3 regions of the Pseudohongiella acticola genome follow, and region 3 is predicted to be linked to each of the others. Evidence: predicted binding sites of a transcription regulator. Region 3 holds the regulator's gene; each other region holds the start of a gene.
The links. Region 3 encodes FliA, which starts transcription of late flagellar genes. Its sites were predicted from a motif close to CTAAAGTTTNNNNNNNNNNNGCCGNTAA; they were not measured.
Positions count from the first base shown of each region.

Region 1: a site for FliA is predicted at 4,136-4,163, ahead of motA (flagellar motor stator protein MotA). Genes of this name have one in related genera too.
Region 2: a site for FliA is predicted at 2,390-2,417, ahead of flgM (flagellar biosynthesis anti-sigma factor FlgM). Genes of this name have one in related genera too.

Region 1 is NZ_MASR01000001.1:2,259,592-2,266,179, forward strand. Features, by position in the region: gene PHACT_RS09630 (cold-shock protein) at 1-150, shown strand, start outside; gene rpiA (ribose-5-phosphate isomerase RpiA) at 336-1,007, opposite strand; gene ilvA (threonine ammonia-lyase, biosynthetic) at 1,055-2,644, shown strand; gene ppnP (pyrimidine/purine nucleoside phosphorylase) at 2,689-3,003, opposite strand; gene asd (archaetidylserine decarboxylase) at 3,140-4,015, opposite strand; gene motA (flagellar motor stator protein MotA) at 4,207-5,058, shown strand; gene motB (flagellar motor protein MotB) at 5,093-6,037, shown strand; gene rsgA (small ribosomal subunit biogenesis GTPase RsgA) at 6,061-6,588, opposite strand, start outside.
Region 2 is NZ_MASR01000002.1:273,435-280,022, forward strand. Features, by position in the region: gene PHACT_RS13565 (CheR family methyltransferase) at 1-298, opposite strand, end outside; gene PHACT_RS13570 (chemotaxis protein CheV) at 319-1,251, opposite strand; gene flgA (flagellar basal body P-ring formation chaperone FlgA) at 1,528-2,280, shown strand; gene flgM (flagellar biosynthesis anti-sigma factor FlgM) at 2,518-2,844, shown strand; gene PHACT_RS13585 (flagella synthesis protein FlgN) at 2,880-3,356, shown strand; gene PHACT_RS13590 (flagellar brake protein) at 3,391-4,104, shown strand; gene PHACT_RS16710 (TIGR04283 family arsenosugar biosynthesis glycosyltransferase) at 4,114-5,460, opposite strand; gene PHACT_RS13600 (hypothetical protein) at 5,713-5,952, shown strand; gene PHACT_RS13605 (MHYT domain-containing protein) at 6,053-6,588, shown strand, end outside.
Region 3 is NZ_MASR01000001.1:399,535-406,122, reverse strand. Features, by position in the region: gene flhA (flagellar biosynthesis protein FlhA) at 1-164, shown strand, start outside; gene flhF (flagellar biosynthesis protein FlhF) at 212-1,363, shown strand; gene PHACT_RS01825 (MinD/ParA family protein) at 1,412-2,218, shown strand; gene PHACT_RS01820 (RNA polymerase sigma factor FliA) at 2,241-2,975, shown strand; gene PHACT_RS01815 (chemotaxis response regulator CheY) at 3,160-3,540, shown strand; gene PHACT_RS01810 (protein phosphatase CheZ) at 3,551-4,414, shown strand; gene PHACT_RS01805 (chemotaxis protein CheA) at 4,466-6,588, shown strand, end outside.

The DNA.
Region 1 (6,588 bases), 1.9 Mb from region 3:
ATTGAGCAGGAAGGTGGAAAGGACGTATTCGTCCATTTTAGTGCCATTAACGGTACTGGAAGGAAGACGCTGCACGAAGGCCAGAAAGTTACTATGGAAGTAACTCAAGGCCAGAAAGGGCCTCAGGCAGAGAACGTAAATCCTCTGTAAAATACGAAAACGCAGGGCGTAAAACCCCTGCGTTTTTTTATTCGCCCAGCATCATTTAATATCCTGGCTGTTTAGAATAGCTGGGAGAATTTCTCTTTCTCCTCATACGCACGGCGTCGTACGAATCGAGCCGGGCGCGTTTACGACCGGCGTATTGTATTCAGCCGTCGGCCTGGGTGAAAACACTACCGGCTCATGGTTTTGAGACCGTCTTTTCCGCCCAGAATCAGTTTGTCCGCAGGCCGCATGGCAAACAACCCATTAGTCACTACCCCGGTTATCTGATTCAGCTGTTGCTCCAGTTTTCTGGGGTCGACGATACTCATGTTGTGAATATCGATGATAATGTTGCCATTGTCAGTGACAAACCCTTCCCGGTAAACCGGATCGCCTCCCAGTTTTACAATCTCGCGCCCCACGTGACTGCGAGCCATCGGTATGACTTCCACCGGCAGCGGAAAATGGCCCAGCACATCAACCAGCTTGCTGTCGTCAGCAATGCAGACAAATTCTTTGGCAACTGCCGCGATGATTTTTTCCCGTGTCAGGGCACCGCCGCCGCCTTTGATCAGATGCAGATGTTCGTTGGTTTCGTCAGCACCATCGACATAAACACTGATTTCCGGCGCCGAGTTCAGGTCGATGACAGCTATGCCGAGCGCCTTAAGACGCCTCGCGGTTTCTTCCGAGCTGGCGACCGTCGCCTGAATGTCGTGTTTGAATTCGCCCAGGTATTCAATAAAAAAATTAGCCGTGGAACCGGTGCCAACGCCGACCACAGTGCGCTCATCCAGACGACTTTTTACGTAGTCTGCGGCTGCTTTTGCGACCGCTTTTTTGAGTTCATTCTGGTCCATGCTGATTTCCTGTGCTTTGCTGGCAATAAAAGGGGACGAAGGATATTATGATTCGCCATAATATCCTCCGTCCCCTTTTATTGCCACCTGAGAGGACCCGGAACAAGGCCGCAGACATGGACAAGTACGTAAAAGATATTCTCTCGGCACGTGTCTACGATGTTGCCATCGAGAGTCCGATCCATAAAGCTGCCTCCCTGAGCCGGCGCCTGGGCAATGATGTCTGGCTCAAGCGCGAAGATCTGCAGCCCGTTTTCAGTTTCAAGCTCCGTGGTGCCTACAACAAAATGTCCCGGCTATCGCCGGAAGCGGCCAAACGTGGCGTGATCGCTGCCAGTGCCGGCAATCATGCCCAGGGTGTGGCGCTGGCGGGCACGACACTGGGTATCAAGACCATCATTGTCATGCCGGTGACCACGCCGGCCATCAAGATAGACGGCGTTCGTGCGCGCGGGGGCAAGGTGATTCTGCACGGGGATACTTATAACGAAGCTGCCGAGTTCGCCATGAAACTGGTGGCAGAAAAATCCTATACCTTTGTTCACGCCTTTGATGATCGTGATGTCATTGCCGGTCAGGGTACCGTAGGCCTGGAGATTGTCCGGCAACACAGTGGTCCGCTCGACGCCATTTTTGTCCCCGTCGGCGGCGGCGGTCTGATGGCAGGCATGGCGGCCTATATTAAATATATTCGACCGGAGATTCGGCTGATTGCGGTCGAGGCGGAAGACTCCGCCTGTCTGAAAGCGGCGTTGGAGGCCGGTCGGCGGGTAAAGTTGTCACAGGTCGGTCTGTTTGCCGATGGCGTCGCGGTCAATCAGGTGGGCAAAGAAACCTACAAGATTCTCCGGCACTGTGTTGACGAAGTAGTAACGGTGACCACGGATGAAATTTGTGCTGCCATCAAGGATATTTTTGATGACACGCGCGCGGTCACAGAACCTGCTGGCGCGGTCGCGGTTGCAGGCCTTAAAAAAGCAGTACGTGAGCAGTCACTTCAGGGAATGAGCCTGATGGCACTGGTGACCGGCGCCAACGTTAACTTTGACCGGCTGCGCCATATTTCCGAACGCGCGGAGCTGGGCGAGAGCCGGGAAGCGGTGTTTGCGGTTACTCTGGACGAAAAGCCGGGCAGTTTTCGCCGCTTTGCCCGGGTACTGGGCAAACGCAGCGTGACTGAGTTCAATTACCGATACGGGGACGCCACCGCCGCGCAGATTTTTGTTGGCATTGAAATCGATGACCCGATTACCGGTCGTGACAAATTGGCTAGAGCATTGCGTAACAAAGGTTTTGACGTACATGACATGACCGACAACGAAGCCGCCAAGCTGCATATCCGGCACATGGTGGGTGGGCGTAGCGACAAGGCATTGAACGAACGGGTTTTCCGTTTTGAGTTTCCGCAACGACCAGGCGCCCTGCTGACCTTTCTGGATCTGCTGGGTGAACAGTGGAACATCTCCATGTTCCACTATCGTAACCACGGCGCCGCCTACGGACGTGTGCTGGTCGGATTGCAGGTGGCGCCGGAAGATGCCACTGCCTTTGATGACTTTGTTCGCAAGATTCCTTACCAGTTTCAGGAAGAAACCCGAAACCTTGCCTACCAGACTTTCCTGGGGAGTCAGGCCTAGACGGGCTGGCAACAAAACGGCAGCGCGGACATTGCTGTCGGTGATCAGCCGATATAGGAGCAGCAGTAGTCGGTTACCGTCATCACCTTGATGTCGAAGGCTGAGTCGGCCGGCACTTCAAACGTATCGCCGCCAGCAATCTTGCGCCACAGGTCTTCGCCGGGCAGCAGAATTTCCACCTGGCCGGACAGAATTTCCATGATTTCCTTTTTCTCGGTACCAAAACGGTATTCGCCCGGCATCATGATGCCCAGAGTCTTGACGTCACCGTTATCGAATTCGACAACCCGGCTGGTGACCTTGCCGTCGAAATAAATATTGGCGGCTTTGACGACCGTTACATTTTCAAATTTGTTCATAATCAGCTCTCATCAGATTGATTGCTTCTCGGCGAAGCCGGTGTGCCGGGTTTTCAGTCGCGATACAGACCGGGTTTGAACGACCGTCCGGGCGGGCGATTTTAGCGGGTTCGTTGGCGTTCGACCAGCCTGTGCTTCAGTCGTGGGGGGCTGATCTGGCAATGGCGGTGCCAAGCATACTGCCCATATTGATGTCGCTGCCTGCTGCCAGTGCCGCATTGAGTTCAACGCGGTTCTCGGCAAAGACGGCGATGACAGTAGAGCCAAGTTTGAACCGGCCCATCTCTTCGCCCCGGGCGATCTGCACAGCCGGTCGTTGCAGCCGGTAGTCGGTTTTGTGCAGGCCATGCCGTGCAGGGCAGACCTGGCCGGCCCAGACTGTATCAACACTGCCTACGATCATGGCGCCAACCAGAATCAATGCCATCGGACCGCAGTCAGTGTCAAAAATGCAGACCAGGCGTTCATTGCGGGCAAACAGACTGTCCACCCGCTGCGCCGTCAGCTGGTTTACCGAGAACAGTTTGCCCGGCACATAGGTCATTTCCCGCAGTACGCCCGGTAAGGGCATATGAATTCGATGATAGTGACTGGGTGACAGATAAATGGTGGCAAAACAGCCTTCGTCAAACTCTGCTGCCAGGTCGGCATCGCCACCGAGCAGGGCCTGCAGGCTGAAGCGCCGACCTTTGGCCTGTAACAACAGGCCTTCCCGCACTGGCCCCAACTGGCTGACAATACCATCGACGGGACTGACGACACTGGTGTCATCCCCTGCAATGGGCCGAGCGTCGGCTCGGAGGGCCCGGGTGAAGAATGCATTAAAACTGGCATAGGCTGACGGGTCGGGTTCCTGAGCCTGGCTCATGTCGACCTTGTAGCGGCCGATAAACCAGCGTATAAACGGCGCCTTGACCGCCGGCCACTGGCAATCTGCCAGTTTACCCGCCAGTCGCGAAAGCAGGTGCTGTGGTGCCAGATACTGAAGCAGAATAAAAAGTGAGTCGGTCATGAAAATCCTGTTCGTGCAGCCGCCTGCGCGGGCTGACATGTTCGTCCATCAAGTAGGTCAGGCGTCAGCTTAATCAAGCCGGTGCAAGGGTACAAGTTTGGCGTATTAATGCCCGTTGAGCTAATGATTTCCCGATTTTGTCCGATGTAAAAGAAGCGGCGCAATTTATCCCGTTGGAGGTTTCGCAGGTCATGTTGTTTATTATCGGTTTTGTTGTTGTGACACTGAGCGTCGCCGGCGGCTATGTCATGCACGGTGGTATTCTTGCTGTGTTGTGGCAACCCTCAGAATTCATTATTATTTTTGGTGCCGCCTTTGGTGCTTTCCTGATCTCCAACAGCATGCATCTGGTCAAGGAAACCGGTAAACGCCTGCCGCGCGCGATATTTGGATCGGCCACCAACGAAAAATTGTATCTCGACCTGCTGGGACTACTCTTTGATATTTTCAACAAGGCGCGGCGCGAAGGCATGATGTCAATTGAAGGCGACATTGAAGTGCCAGCGGAAAGCGGCCTGTTTACCCGCTATCCGGCACTGCTCAAGGACAAACGCATTATTGAGTTTCTGACTGACAACCTGCGCATCATGACCACCAGCAACATGGCTCCGCACGAAATTGAGGCCATGATTGAGTCTGAAATTGAAACCCAGTTGCACGAACTCAGTGAACCCTCACATGCAGTGCACCGGGTTGCCGATGGTCTGCCCGGCTTTGGTATTGTGGCCGCGGTTCTGGGTATTGTTATTACCATGCAGAAGCTGGGCGGTCCGCCCGAGGCATTGGGTCAGAGTGTGGCGGCGGCCTTGATTGGTACCTTTGTTGGTATTTTTGCCGCTTATGGTTTTATCGGGCCGATGAGCAATCGTCTGGCGGAAGTTGCCGAAGAAGAAATCAAGATGTTTGAATGTATCAAAGCCGCCATCGTGGCGACGTCTAATGGCTTGCCGCCGCAACTGGCCGTCGAGTTTGCTCGCAAGACACTGTACTCCGGAGATCGTCCCTCCTTCTCTGAACTGGACGAACACATCCGTAGCCGCTAAGCGGCACTGAATCTAATCGCGGAAGATAATCGTTGTGGAAAAAGCAGAACAGACCATTGTCATTAAACGCGTCAAAAAGGTGGCCGGCGGCCATCACGGTGGTTCGTGGAAAATTGCCTTTGCTGACTTTGCGCTGGCGCTGATGGCGTTCTTTCTGGTGCTGTGGCTGATCGAAAGCACCACCGAGCTTGAGAAAATGGTGATTGCCGGTTATTTCTCCGATCCACGTAGTCTGGCCAGTGATGGGGACGGCGGCACACCCTACGTACTGAATCTGGAAGGGCGGCCGCTGACGCTGCCTAATCAGGGTTTGAGTCTGGCGCTGGTGCAGGAAGACCAGGAGCAGGCAGTGGAAGCAAGCGAAGAGCTTGAATCCTTTGAATATATTGAACTTGCTCGACTGCGCGAAACCCAATTGCTGCAAAGCCTGCAGGGTCAGATGGAAGAAGTAATCGGCGGCAACCAGGAGTTTGAGTGGTTCTCCGACAGCGTGAGTATGGAAGTCACCGAAGAGGGTCTGAGCATTCAGATCATTGACCGGGAGAATCGCCCGTTGTTCAACTCAGGTTCTGATCAGATGCAGCCTTATGCGCTGGAAGTATTGTGGGCCATGGCCAATGTTCTGGAAGACATCCCCAACAAAATCAGTATTTATGGTCACACCGACAGCGTTCCGTTTGGCAACGATCTTGCTCAATACAGTAATTGGGAATTGTCTGCCGATCGTGCCAACGCCGCGCGCCGGGCACTGGTGGAAGGCGGTCTGGACTATAGTCAATTTGCACAGATCATCGGCATGGGGTCTTCGTTACCGCTGTTGCCCGACGCCCCCACTGATGCCGCCAACCGTCGTATTGTCATCATGGTGCTGAACCAGTTGGCGCAGCAACGGATCCTGGAGGGGACACGTGACTCTGAACTGGATGGTGGTGCGCCGCCGGATGAAGTGCTGCCGTCAGACCTGCCAGAGATTTTCTGATAGCCCCGGTTCGCGCCCAGGCTTCAGTTTCTGTCCAGCTCCTGCAGGATATGATGATAACTGCTCAGACGTGAAGCCTTTATTTTTCCCTGTTTGACCGCCGCCAGCAGCGCGCAGCCCGGCTCCTGTTGATGCCGGCAATCACGGAAGCGGCACTGACCGATATATGGGCGAAACTCAACAAAGCCATACATCAGCTGTTCTGCCTCAATGTGCCACAAGCCAAACTCACGAATACCCGGTGAGTCTACCAGATCGCCACTGCCTGGCAGGTGGTAGAGCCGGGTGGCGGTCGTGGTGTGAGTGCCTTTTTCGCGGCCAATGGCACGGCCTTTGGACAGGCCGCCGACATCGGCGGCACCGGCGTCATTGTCGTCATCGTCGATGCCACGCAGGGTGTTGATCAATGACGACTTGCCGACCCCGGATTGCCCGACAAATACGGCGGTTTCGCCACTGAGTAACTCACGCAGGGCATCAATACTATCGGGCTGATGGCAGGACACGCGCAGGGTGTCGTAACCAATACCGGCATACAGTTTCAACAGGTC
Region 2 (6,588 bases), on a different contig from region 3:
TCAGCCGCGGCAGAATGACGTCACGCAGGGTTTCAAAGGGTGCATTGTCGCGAAACCAGAATGTTTCATTGGTGGTCATCGCATCAATAACTTTTTCCCGCAATCCTGGTATCGAACGCTGATTGATCCTGCTAACCAGCGCACTCAAGGTTGTTAGCTGGTGTTCTTCCAGAATACGGCGGATACGGTTTGCCACCAGATACTGTTTATTGTCTCCCAGGACAATACCACAGGCCTGATTCAGGAAAGTCCGGAAGACCTGGTAGTCCTCCAGTGCAAACTGTTGTTCATCAACCATAGTTTACTCAGATCAGTCGCTTACGCAGAAGCCTGACGCTGCTCAAGTTGTTTCAGTACGCGCTGAGCCAGTTCATCCGGGTGGAATTTGGCCAGAAAATCATCCGCACCTACTTTTTCTACCATGGCCTGGTTGAACACGCCACTCAGAGACGTATGCAACATAACATGCAATCCACTCAGGCGAGGGTCGTTCTTGATCGAAGCTGTCAATGTGTAGCCATCCATCTCTGGCATCTCGATATCCGAAATCACCAGAATATATTTGTCTGTAGGATCCTCACCAGCTTCAGCCATGGCTTTCAGATGGTTGAACGCCTGCTTGCCGTCATTCAGCACGACGGTATTGAGGCCAATAGCTTCGCAGCAACGCCTGATCTGTGTGCGCGCAACGCTGGAATCATCAACGATAAGGACTGTATTGATAGCTTCTTCGCGCACCGTTTCACTGGTGTAGCTATCGCTGAGCGCCATCGGTGCCGGTGCCACTTCTGCCAGAATTCGTTCAACATCCAGAATTTCCACCAGCTTCTTGTCTACTTCTGTCACCGCGGTCAGGTAGTGCGTGCGCCCTGAACCTTTGGGCGGTGAATGAATCGCCTCCCAGTTCATGTTGACAATACGCTCCACGCCCCGCACCAGAAAACCCTGCACCGAGTTATTGTATTCGGCAATGATGATGAATCCCTTGCCTTCATCACGCAGGGCGTTACTGCCCATGGCAATACTCAAGTCCAGCACGGTAATGGTACGCCCCCGAATGTAGGCGACACCACGAACCACCCGGCTGCTGTGCGGTATTACGCTGAGTGGAGGACATGGCAGGACCTCTTTCACCTTAAAGACATTGATACCATACATCTGGCTGCCATTGAGGCGGAACATGAGCAGCTCCAGCCGGTTCTGCCCTACCAGTTGTGTTCGTTGATTTACGCTGTCCAGCACGCCGGCCATTGCAGCCTCCTATTTCCAGGGTCTTCAGGTTTAAGGTGTTCCGGTTTCCAGATCTTCCGGACTGCCGGTTCAAATAGCCTTCAGGTTCAATTAGGTTTGTCGCGGTATAAAAACTCTGACATTGGCTACAGTTGTCGTCCAAAAACGCAGTTTCATAAGCCCGTTTAGCTATTTAATTTCACTAATGCGGCACATTAATTGCTTTATCACAGTAGAAATCGATGTCGACTCAGTAAAAACACTGAAAAAACACGCCAAACGCCGGATAATTGACGAATGCATGCAATCAGCGATCAAAAACCACCTGTCACAGCCACAACGGTAATCCGGATGTTGGCAATACTGGCAATCATGTTCGTGACCCGACTGGGCGTGCCCGCTGCTGACGCGCAGACAGGCATCAGTGGCCACGAACAGATGCGGCAGGCAGCACTGTCTGAATTGCAGGATGCCTATGCGCAGGAACCAGGACGGGTGGAAATTGACGTCGCAAGCCTGGACCCCAGATTACAGATACCGGTTTGCCAGGAACCACTGAGTGCCAGTCTGAACCAGCACAATGCCAATGGCGGGCGCGTCACGGTGCGCCTTGAGTGTCGCGACGACAGCCCCTGGACCCGGCATGTAGCCGCCAGCGTGCGCATTTTCCAGGATGTGGTAATCAGTAGTCGCGCGCTGGCCCGGGGCAGCATCGTGAGCGCCGGCGACCTGAGCCTGCGTGAGCACGACATCAGCTCCCTGCGTGGACAGGTCATCAGGGACCCGGAAGTGGCCGTAGGACAGGCAGTGCGGCGCGCCGTCAGCGCCGATACGGTGCTGAATGTTGATCTGCTGGAGGCACCGACACTGGTCAAGCGCGGCGACACAGTTGTACTTGTAGCAGAGCGTGGTAGCATTGCCATACGAGGCACGGGCACTGCGCTTCAGGCAGGCGAGGCGGGAAAGCAGATACCGGTGCGAAATAACAACTCGAATCGTGTGGTGCAGGCAGTTGTGACGGGTGCTGGCGAAGCACAGGTCATATTCTGAAACAGGCCTCGCCAGGAAAATATGACAGAATTTTGTCGCCAACGGACGGAATCAGCGTCTGCTTTTTGATAATTTTTGCAAGTTTTAGCTGTTTTTTGCTCAAATGGCACTAAAGTTACTACGTTGCGGGCCGTTAAATCGGATAGAAGGTTAAACACTTATGACTTTGCGGGCGCAGACACTAACCGTTTTGTTGGTTATTCAACCCAAAAAGTCTACGAGTCAAGGTAGCAGACTATGAGTATTCCTACTATTAGCAATACATCGACAGCAACAGACAATCGCGGAACCGTTCGGCAAACGGGGACTCAGCCTGGTAGTGGCAACGGTGTCGGCAATAGCAATGTTGGCAGCCAGGGCGAAGCCGGAAACAGCCAGCCCGATGCTGTGTCCATCAGCAGCCGTGCGGCTGACCTGCAGTCCCTTGAAACCAGCATCAAGCAGCTACCCGACACCGATGTGTCACGCGTAAATGCGATTCGCGACCAGGTAAACGCCGGTGAATACGCCGTCAACAGCCAGCGCGTTGCTGACAAGATGCTGGCCTTCGAGCGCAGCCTGTAACGATGCTACAGCGCGCGCAACGGACAATTGGCTGAATGAGCGATCAGGGCCTGCAACAGATACTTGAAAATGATCGATTGCAGCTGGACACGCTGGCGGATTTGCTGGCGTCCGAAAAAACTTGCCTGGAGCAGCGCGATCTGGACAAACTCAACGCGCTGCTGACGCAAAAGCAAAGCGTGCTCGCGCAAATTGAACGCAATGACCATACTCGACGCCAGCTACTCACTCAGGCCGGCGTACCCGCTGCCCAAACCAATCTGCAGAACCTGAAACGCATCTTGGGCAAAGGTGGCGAAAATGAGTTCACGGTGTTGCTGGAAGGCATTGAGTCGCGTCTTCAGCACTGTCGTGAGCTTAGTGAGACCAACAGCATCATCGTACATCGCAGCCGTTTGAACACCGAAAGAGCGCTCAGTATACTTCGCGGGCCGGCAACACTTTCAGGGCTTTATACCAGCCACGGCAACAAAACAGGCAGCAGTGAACAAAGGGACCTGGGCAGCGCCTGATCTTTTTGTTGCTCCTCACAGGTTGGCGACTCACATGGCAACGAACTTCAATAATGAACGTTATTATACCTCTGCCGGTGATATCTTCAGTGTTCTGCGCACGCTGCAGGCTGATCGCTCCGGCATCAGCATCCAGTTCAGCGGCAATGGCAAGATGTACAACTCACTTGTGCTGGGCGTCGAATTAAAAAGCCGCTCCTTTCATCTGGACGAATTCACTCCCCGCGAGGCGCATAAACAGGCACAAGCCGGCACTCCCTTCAGTCTGCGGGCGTCAATCAATGGTATTCGCGTACACGCAAAAGACCTGGTTGTTGAGAAGGTCAGGAAAGACTCAGACGGGCTGTATTACGAAATCAAATTCCCCGAACGCCTGTTGTACCTGCAACGTCGCGATGCCTTTCGCGCCTGGGTGCCCGGTACCCTGATGGTGGCGTCCTCCTGTACTAACAAGAAACATCCTGAAGGCATCAAAGGCCGCATCCTGAATATGTCTGCAACCGGTTTCCGGCTGCAGGTTGATGGCAAGGTTGAGCCGGCCCCTGCCATGCTGGAGGAGTTTGCCCTGGTGATATCGCTACCATTGATTGACCATGACCTGAGCTGTCCAGTTGAGGCGGTCTACGCTGAATACCAACAGGAGCGTAATCAGACCACACTTGGCTTTCGTTTCGGCGACATGAACCGTGCCGACCAGGTTGCCGTCAATCGCTTTGTGACACAGCTGCAGCGCGAGAGTATCGCCTGAGTCGAATCATTACCGCCAACCTGGCAGGGAATCAAGCCGCACCAGGTCTTCCGGGCGGTCGACGTCCCATTTTTCCGCCAATTCACGCCAGCTGATACCGGCTGCCTGTAATCGCTCACGGGTCTGCTGCATGACACACGACTGACCCCAGTCGATGTCACGGAACACCGGTGCCGTCGGCGAGCGCAGGCCAATCAGCACATAACCGCCGTCTTCCGCCGGCCCCAACACGACCGACTCGCCTGCTGCCAGAAGCGTCAGCGCCTGTTCCACATAAACGGCATCAACCGAGGGACAATCCGCACCTACCACAACCACGTAATCCGCGTCACGCAACGCGTTTACGGTAGCGTTATGCATTCGCTCGCCCAGGTCACGACCTGACTGGTACTGAAGATTCAAACCATCGGCCATTGTTGCAAAAAACTTCTCTTCGCCACCTTTCCCATGGGCCGACACCCAAAGCTGCATCGGCGCCAGCGCAGCCTGTGCCAGTTGCTGCCAGCCAAAACGAATCAATTTTTGATGCAGCGCCAACGCACCCGCTTCCCCCAATAGCGGCTGCAAACGAGTTTTCACCTGTCCCGCAATCGGGGCCTTGGCAAAAAACAGTATGCGAGCCTGCGGGTAACGGAAATGCGCCGGGTTTCCCGGATTCTCTGGTCCATTTGCGTGTCCCGGATAATAACGTGCGTGCAGACTGGTCGGGCTAGCCCCACAGAAGAACGCCAGTCGCAATCGCCACATCAGCCAGGTGGTAGCAATGATGCCATGCTGCTGCCAGCGTCGGCTGGAGCAGACTACCGGCTCCGCAACACAGGCAGGTCGCGACTGTTTTCGCAGCGCCTTGCTGATCATGACATCTTCCATCAGCGGCACGTCTGGATAACCACCCATTTGCGTGAAGACAGCGCGGTCAACAAAAATTGCCTGGTCGCCAGTGGCAACTGCCGTCAATCGCGAACGCAGATTCATCGCCCGGGCAATCACACGAAAGGCTGCCTGGCGACCATCCAGGCGCACATCAAAACGGCCCCAGCAATGCTCGGAACCTTTTAGCGCCGTGCTGACAAGATCGGCTGCCCGCTGCGGCAAAACGGTATCTATGTGCAAGAACAGCAGAATGTCACCTGTCGCGTGCAACGCACCGGCATTCATCTGCCGCGCACGGCCGGGCTCGGAATGTAGAGCGAGGTCAACCAGACCCTGCGCCACCGCAACGCTGTCATCCGTACTGCCACCGTCCACCATAATGAGCTGGTGCCCTGCCTCGCGCAGGTGTTGCAGTCCAGGCAATTGCTGGCGCAGCGTGTCAGCTTCATTCAATACCGGGATGATGATACTGATCTTATACACAGTGAACCTTTTTTTGTTGGAACCGATGTTGAGTGCCGGGGTTGTTGCGAGAGCTGATCGGACCCAAGCGTTTTAACAGGCTGACGCATCAGAACAAAGGATTATCGCGCTTTTTATGCAACAAAGGCTATGCGAACGCTAAAGAAAGGAGGATAATATGCCGCCATTATTGTTACTGATTGTTTTCGCAATCGGCAGAAATAAACTGGCTACTTTGCCGTTCTCTTGTTGAAAGACAGCGCGTTGTATTTAATGAATCTCGAAAATTTCTATATCGTCGCCACTGACCCTGACGAGCCCACCCTTCAGGTCAATATCTCGGGTCCTTATCTGACCCAACAGGCCGCACAGGCAGATATGGCTGCGGCTATCGATGAAGCTGCCGAGCTGGACCCCAGTGCGCGCGCCTATGATTACTGTATCTGCAAGCTGGCCTGCCAGAAACCGGGAGTCATTCAGCACATGGCCTGTCACGCGGCCCGGCCCAGTTAAAAGCAGGTCATCTGCGACGCTGATTAAAGTACTCGCCCCTCCGCACGATATACTCTAAAGTACCCCCGCAATCATAACCCTGACCTGCTGGAGCTGTCGTTTGTTTGCCCTTTTTTTAATGCCTTCGGATCAGCAATCGCGATTGCTCGAGGGGCACCATCAACTCGGCCTCATGCTGTTGTCGATTCTGATTGCAGTACTTGCGTCGATTTTTGCCCTGCAACTGTCAACGCTGGCGCGTTCAGCTCCTTCCAGAGCAGGACGCGATATCGCGTTGTATTCAGGTGCCGGCACTCTGGCCGGCGGCATCTGGGCGATGCATTTTATTGGCATGCTGTCGTTTCAACTGCCATTAACCGTCAGCTACGACCCGCTGTTAACCATGGCTTCGGTGCTCCCTGCCTTGCTGGCATCGGTTATCGCCTTACGCATTCTGTCCGCTCCAAAGCTGACGCTGTTGCGCATTGCCCTGGGCGGTGTGTCCGTTGGCGCCGGCATCGGTGTCATGCACTACACCGGCATGTTCGCCATGCAAATGGATGCCACACTGTATTACGACCCACTGCGTTTTGCCATCTCCATTCTGGTAGCCATCGGCATGGCCATGTTTGCCTTGTGGATACACTATGGCGTGCG
Region 3 (6,588 bases):
GGCAGGAAATTGCCGGCAATCCGGCAGTGTTGTTAGTAGGAGCGCCACTGCGACCTCTGCTGAGCCGGTTTGTCAGGTTCACTCTGTCAGGTGTGAAAGTGCTGTCATACCAGGAAGTACCGGACAACAAACAAATTACGATTGTCGCCACGATTGGTCAGTGAAGATCGTGGTTCGAAACTACCGTAAAAACGAGATGTGAGGAGCAACAATGCAGCTTAAAAAGATCCTGGCCAAAGATATGCGGCAAGCACTTCTTCAAGTGCGCGAGGAACTGGGCGAAGATGCTGCCATTTTGTCGACGCGCAGTCTGGCAACAGGCGGAGTTGAGGTCATCGCGACCCTGAGTCCAGCGCCGGTAGTAAAAAAGCCGACAGAAGCGGCAGCTGTGCCTCCACCTTCGGTCAGCAAGGCTGAGATGGGCGCCATGCGCAGCGAGCTGCACAGTATACGTACATTGCTCCAGCAGCGTCTCAACGGGCTGGCCTGGGAGCAATTTAGCAGCCAGTCGCCACTGCAGGCGGTGATCTGGGAACGGTTATCGGCGATGGGTGTGCCGGGTTTTCTGAGCCGGCAGTTGCTGACTGCAATCAAACCGGGGAAAACGCTGGATCAAGTCTGGAAACAGGTATTGGGAAGCCTGGTCAAGGCGCTGCCAGTGTTAGGTCATGATCCGATTGAGCAGGGCGGTGTGTTTGCCTTTTTGGGGCCAACCGGCGCCGGCAAGACGACGACCATCGCTAAACTGGCGACCCGGTATGTTTTGCAACACGGTCCGCAGGATGTTGCGCTCGTTACCACTGACAGTTTTCGCCTGGCGGCGCATGAACAATTGCGGACACTGGGACGAATCCTGGGCGTGAGTGTGCGGATAGTAGACAACCAGCATTCCCTGGACGATACGCTGGAAAGCCTGGGCCATAAACAGCTGGTTCTGGTTGATACTGCCGGCCTCCCGTCTCATCATCCGGAGCAGCAACGACAACTGACACTACTGCGTGATCAGCCACAGGTACAAAAATGGGTTGTCCTGCCGGCGACAAGCCAGGCCCAGGTTTTACGGGCTGCATGGAAAACCTGTTCGACGGCAGATGTTTCTGCGTGTATTCTCACTCATCTGGATGAGGCATGTGTGCTTGGCGATGCGCTCGCGCTGACCATCGAACGCGATCTGCCCGTGGTTTATGAAACCTTTGGACAGTCGATTCCCGATGATATTGCGTTGGCACAGGCTTCGGCGCTGGTAAAACGCGCTGTTGCCCTGGGCAGAAGACAAGCGGCCGTGCCTGTTGAGAAAGAGCGGCTAATGACCGAATATGGCAGTCAGTCACCAGCCGAACTGCGTGTCGCAGGGCTGAACTAACGGGCTGACGGTCTGGCCGACGGTAACCAGTTGGGGAGAAAACAGGGAATGCATCCCATTCAAGTGCTTGCAGTGACCGGTGGTAAAGGTGGCGTAGGCAAAACAAGTATTTCAGTAAACCTCAGCCTGGCGCTGGCACAGCTGGACAAGCGCGTCGTTCTAATGGATGCTGATCTCGGTCTGGCCAATGTCGATATTCTATTGGGTATCAAGGCCCAACGTACCATTGCTGATGTCCTTTCTGGCGAATGTTCACTGCGTGACATCATGGTTCCGTCACACGGAATTAACGTCATACCGGCGTCCTCTGGTGTGCAGTCACTGGTCACCATGGGCCCTAATCAACACGCTGGTATAGTTAACGCGTTCAGTGAACTGGCGGACGAACTGGATGTCCTGGTGATCGATACGGCCGCAGGTATCTCTGACTCTGTCGTCAGTTTTGTCAGAGCTGCGCAGGAAGTGCTAGTCGTTGTCTGTGATGAGCCGTCGTCAATGACAGACGCTTATGCCCTGATTAAATTATTACACCGGGACTGCCATTTGCAGGACTTCAGAATCGTTGCCAATATGACCCGCTCTGAAGGCGAGGGGCGCAACATGTTCAATCGATTTGCAGGCGTTGCGGGTCGGTTTCTGGATGTGAATCTGCGCTATGCGGGTGATATACCGTTTGATGAAACGCTTCGCAAGGCAGTTCAGCGACAGCGCCCGACGCTGGACTCCTATCCGGGCAGTAAAGCTGCCGGCGCTTATCGTCGACTGGCAAAGGAGGTCAGTCAGTGGCCGGTGAGAACGCAGGCGACCGGTCAGATGGAGTTTTTTGTCGAGCGACTCGTTCAGGGGATGTCCTGATAAGGACTCAACGGGATTGTTTATGACAGGATCTACAGGCGCCTCAGTCTATCAGGACGTGCAATCCGGAAGCATGAATGAGCTGGTTACGCAGCATGCTCCTCTGGTGAAACGTATTGCGCATCATTTGCTTATGCGAATGCCGTCCAGTGTGCAACTTGATGATCTGATTCAATCAGGCATGATTGGCCTGCTGGAAGCTGCCCGCAAGTATGATATGTCCAAGGGTGCCAGTTTTGAAACCTATGCCGGCATTCGCATACGTGGCGCCATGCTGGATGAGATTCGTCGTGGTGACTGGGCCCCACGTTCAGTGCACCGCAAGTCACGCGAGGTGGCAGCGGCCGTCAAATCGGTAGAGATGCGCACTGGCAGTGACGCCAAAGACACCGAAGTAGCCGAAGAATTGGGCATTGACCTGGAAACCTACTACTCGATCCTGCAGGATGCTTCCGGCAGCCGGCTGTTCAGCTTTGATGATCTGACAGAAGGCGGGGACGACTCCGCGCTTGAAGCTGCGTCGGGCGAAATATCAGGCCCGGCAGATGAAATTCAGGACGAGGACTTTCGGGCGCATCTGGCGAAAGCGATTGAAGGCCTGCCAGAGCGTGAAAAGCTCGTACTGGCACTTTATTACGATGAAGAACTCAATCTGAAAGAGATTGGTGAGGTTCTGGGCGTCAGCGAATCCCGTATCAGCCAGATACACAGCCAGGCGGCACTCCGTCTGCGCGCGCGCCTTCAGGAATGGCGCTAAGCTACCTGATATCCCACACCACAAGCGCTTCGCGCTGAGCTATAATGCTCGCCATCTGAATTTATTTCCTTATTAGTGCTAAATTTTTTTAACTTTCAAGCGATAACCTGCTAGGGAGATACCTCGCCGGTGGCGTGTATCCCCGGGTTGAGCACACGACGTGGAGGCGGTTTTGGACAAGAACATGAAAATACTCATTGTTGATGATTTCTCAACAATGCGTCGGATTATCAAGAATCTGTTACGGGACCTGGGGTTCACCAATACCGCTGAGGCAGATGACGGTAGCTCCGCGTTGCCAATGCTGGAGAACGGGCAGTTTGATTTCCTTATCACCGACTGGAACATGCCGGGCATGACCGGTATCGATTTGCTAAAGGCCTGCCGAGCCAGCGAAAAGCTGAAAACCCTGCCTATACTGATGGTGACGGCTGAGGCGAAGAGAGATCAGATTATCGCAGCGGCCCAGGCAGGTGTGAATGGCTATGTGGTGAAACCTTTTACGGCAGCGGCGCTGCAGGAAAAGATTGAGAAAATCTTTGAGCGCATCGACGCCAACAATTAAGGGAAGCCAAATGTCAGATTCAAAGAAAAATACATTGGCAAAAGCGGGCAAAGTCCCGTCGGATTCCGAAATTTCAGAGCTGGCTGCAGCCGGCGCTAAAAGCTTCATGGATGCCATGGTTGAGCGAAAACAGCAGCTGTTGGAAGCGCTGCAACGGGACGACATGGCGGCAGTGGCCGATTATATCCATCAGATAAACCACGCTCGAGATGAAACGCTTTATGTTGAAGTGGGCCGACTGACCCGGGCCTTGCACAATGCCCTGAAGGATTTTCATCTGGAAATTGGTTTGCATGGCAGTGCTGAGGTCAAACACGAGCTGTCGGAAATGGCGGATGCTCGCAGTCGATTGAACTATGTTATTGCCATGACAGAAGATGCTGCCAATCAGACCATGGACCGTGTCGACGAAGCTGCGCCCATGGTGCAAAAGCTCGTTGATGACAGTGCCGACCTTCATAAAGACTGGATTGCCTTCCAGGCTGAAGGCGCGACACAGAAAGACGCTTCGGCAGCGTTGTTTGAGCGTGTTGGTGAGCTTCTGCAGCGTATCAGCGACGACGGACAGGGAATACATACCCGACTCACCGATATTTTGATGGCGCAAGGTTATCAGGACCTTAGTGGCCAGGTAATCAAGCGGGTAATCGAGCTGGTCAGTGACGTAGAACAGAATCTGGTTCGGCTGGTCAAACTTGCCAGTAATGTTGAAGAGGTTGCCGGTATCAAGCCGGCCAGCAGTGACCAGAAGGCTGAGCGGGACGAGAGTCAACGCATTCGTGCTGAAGGGCCGCAAATCAATCAGCAGAATAATCAGGACGTGGTTTCAGGCCAGGATGATGTCGACGATTTGTTATCCAGTCTTGGATTTTGACTCACGCAACAGCCAGAGGCTGATGATGGTGAATCGCAGGAGAGCAGCAACATGAGTTTTTTTGATGACGAAGAGATTCTGGAAGATTTCCTGGTCGAGGCCGGTGAAATTCTGGAACAGCTCTCTGAGCAACTTGTGCAGCTGGAAAAACAACCGGAAGACAAAGATCTGCTGAACGCGATCTTCCGCGGCTTTCACACAGTCAAAGGCGGCGCAGGTTTCCTGCAGCTAACGCCAATGGTCGACTGTTGCCACGTCACTGAGAACCTGTTTGATAACCTGCGTAATGGTAAGCGCCAGGTGACCTCGGAATTGATGGATATTGTGTTGCAGGCGCTTGATTGTGTGAACAACATGTTCGCCCAGATCAAAGAGCGGGTGCCGCCGGAACCGGCAAGCGACGAATTGCTGGAAGCGTTGCAAATGCTGGCAAATGGTGATGACCTTGAGCCTGCAGCAGCGAGCCCGGATGCGTCAGTTGTTGCTCAGGTGACGGCGCCACAGGATGCGAAGCTTTCCGCTGAAGCCAGTGCCGGTGATGACATGACTGACGAGGAATTCGATCAGTTACTGGCAGCACTGGACTCGGCGGACTTTGAAGCGGAAGCGGAAAACCGTGCCAGCGAATCGACGACAGCTCCGGACCAGGGTGCCGGCGGCGATGAAATTAGCGACGACGAGTTCGAAGCACTGCTCGACCAGTTGCAGGGAGCGCCGAATGCGTCTGCGGCTGGTAAAGAGCCCTCAGCGGATAAAGAGCCCTCAGCTCAGAAAGAGCCGTCAGCCAAGAAAGAGCCCTCAGCGGATAAAGCACCCTCAGCGGATAAAGCGCCCTCAGCCGACGCCAGCAACCCCAATAACGACGAAATCACCGATGACGAGTTTGAAGCTCTGCTCGATCAACTCCATGGTGGAAAATCCTCCGACACCGCCCCGGAGCCCGCGTCGACACCTGAACCTGTTCAGCCAGCAGCACAACCCAAGCCCACTCTGAAAGCGGTACCCACCACAGGCAGCAAGCCGGCAACAAAGCCCGAGACCAAGACGCCCGCGGCCGATCAGGCTCCTGCGGCTGAAACCACAGTGCGCGTTGATACGCGTCGTCTGGATGACATCATGAATATGGTCGGCGAACTGGTTCTGGTTCGAAACCGGCTGGTTCGAATCGGATCAACAGCTGCGGACGAAATGTTGTCGAAAGCGGTTGCCAACCTGGACCTGGTGACGGCTGACTTGCAAAGCTCGGTCATGAAGACCCGTATGCAGCCAATCAAGAAGGTGTTTGGTCGCTTCCCCCGGGTGGTAAGAGACCTGGCGCGTAGTTTGAAAAAAGAAGTTACACTGGAACTGCACGGCGAAGACACCGACCTCGACAAGAATCTGGTAGAGGCGCTTGCCGACCCGTTGGTCCACCTGGTCAGAAACGCCGTCGATCATGGTATCGAATTGCCGGACAAGCGAGCAGCGGGAGGTAAACCCCGACAAGGTACAATTTTGTTGGCGGCAGAACAGGAAGGTGATCATATCCTGTTGACCATCAGTGATGATGGTAATGGCATGGATCCCGATGTGTTGCGCGGCAAGGCCGTGGAAAAAGGCATTATGGACAAAGATGCCGCTGACCGGCTCAGCAACAGCGAGTGTTTTGATCTGATATTTGCACCTGGTTTTTCTACCAAGACCGAAGTCTCGGATGTCTCCGGCCGGGGTGTTGGTATGGACGTGGTGAAAACCAAAATCACACAACTGAATGGCTCCGTGTTTATCGACTCCAAGCCAGGCGAAGGCACGCGCATCGAAATCAAGGTGCCCTTGACGCTGGCGATAATGCCGACATTGATGATTCTGGTCGGCGAACAGGCCTTTGCTTTGCCGCTGGCCAGTGTCAGCGAAATATTCAACCTCGATTTAAACGGTACCCATGTGGTTGATGGACAGCAGGTTGTCACCGTGCGCGACAAAGCCTTGCCGCTGTTTCATTTGCGGCGTTGGCTGACTCAGGATATGCCGCAGAGTGCCGGTGAACAGAAAACTGATGCTAACGTGGTTATAGTCAGTGTCGGTGCACAACGGGTCGGCTTTGTAGTGGACACGCTGATTGGCCAGGAGGAAGTGGTTATCAAGCCGCTGGGGCGAATGCTGCACGGCACGCCAGGTATGGCCGGCGCAACCAT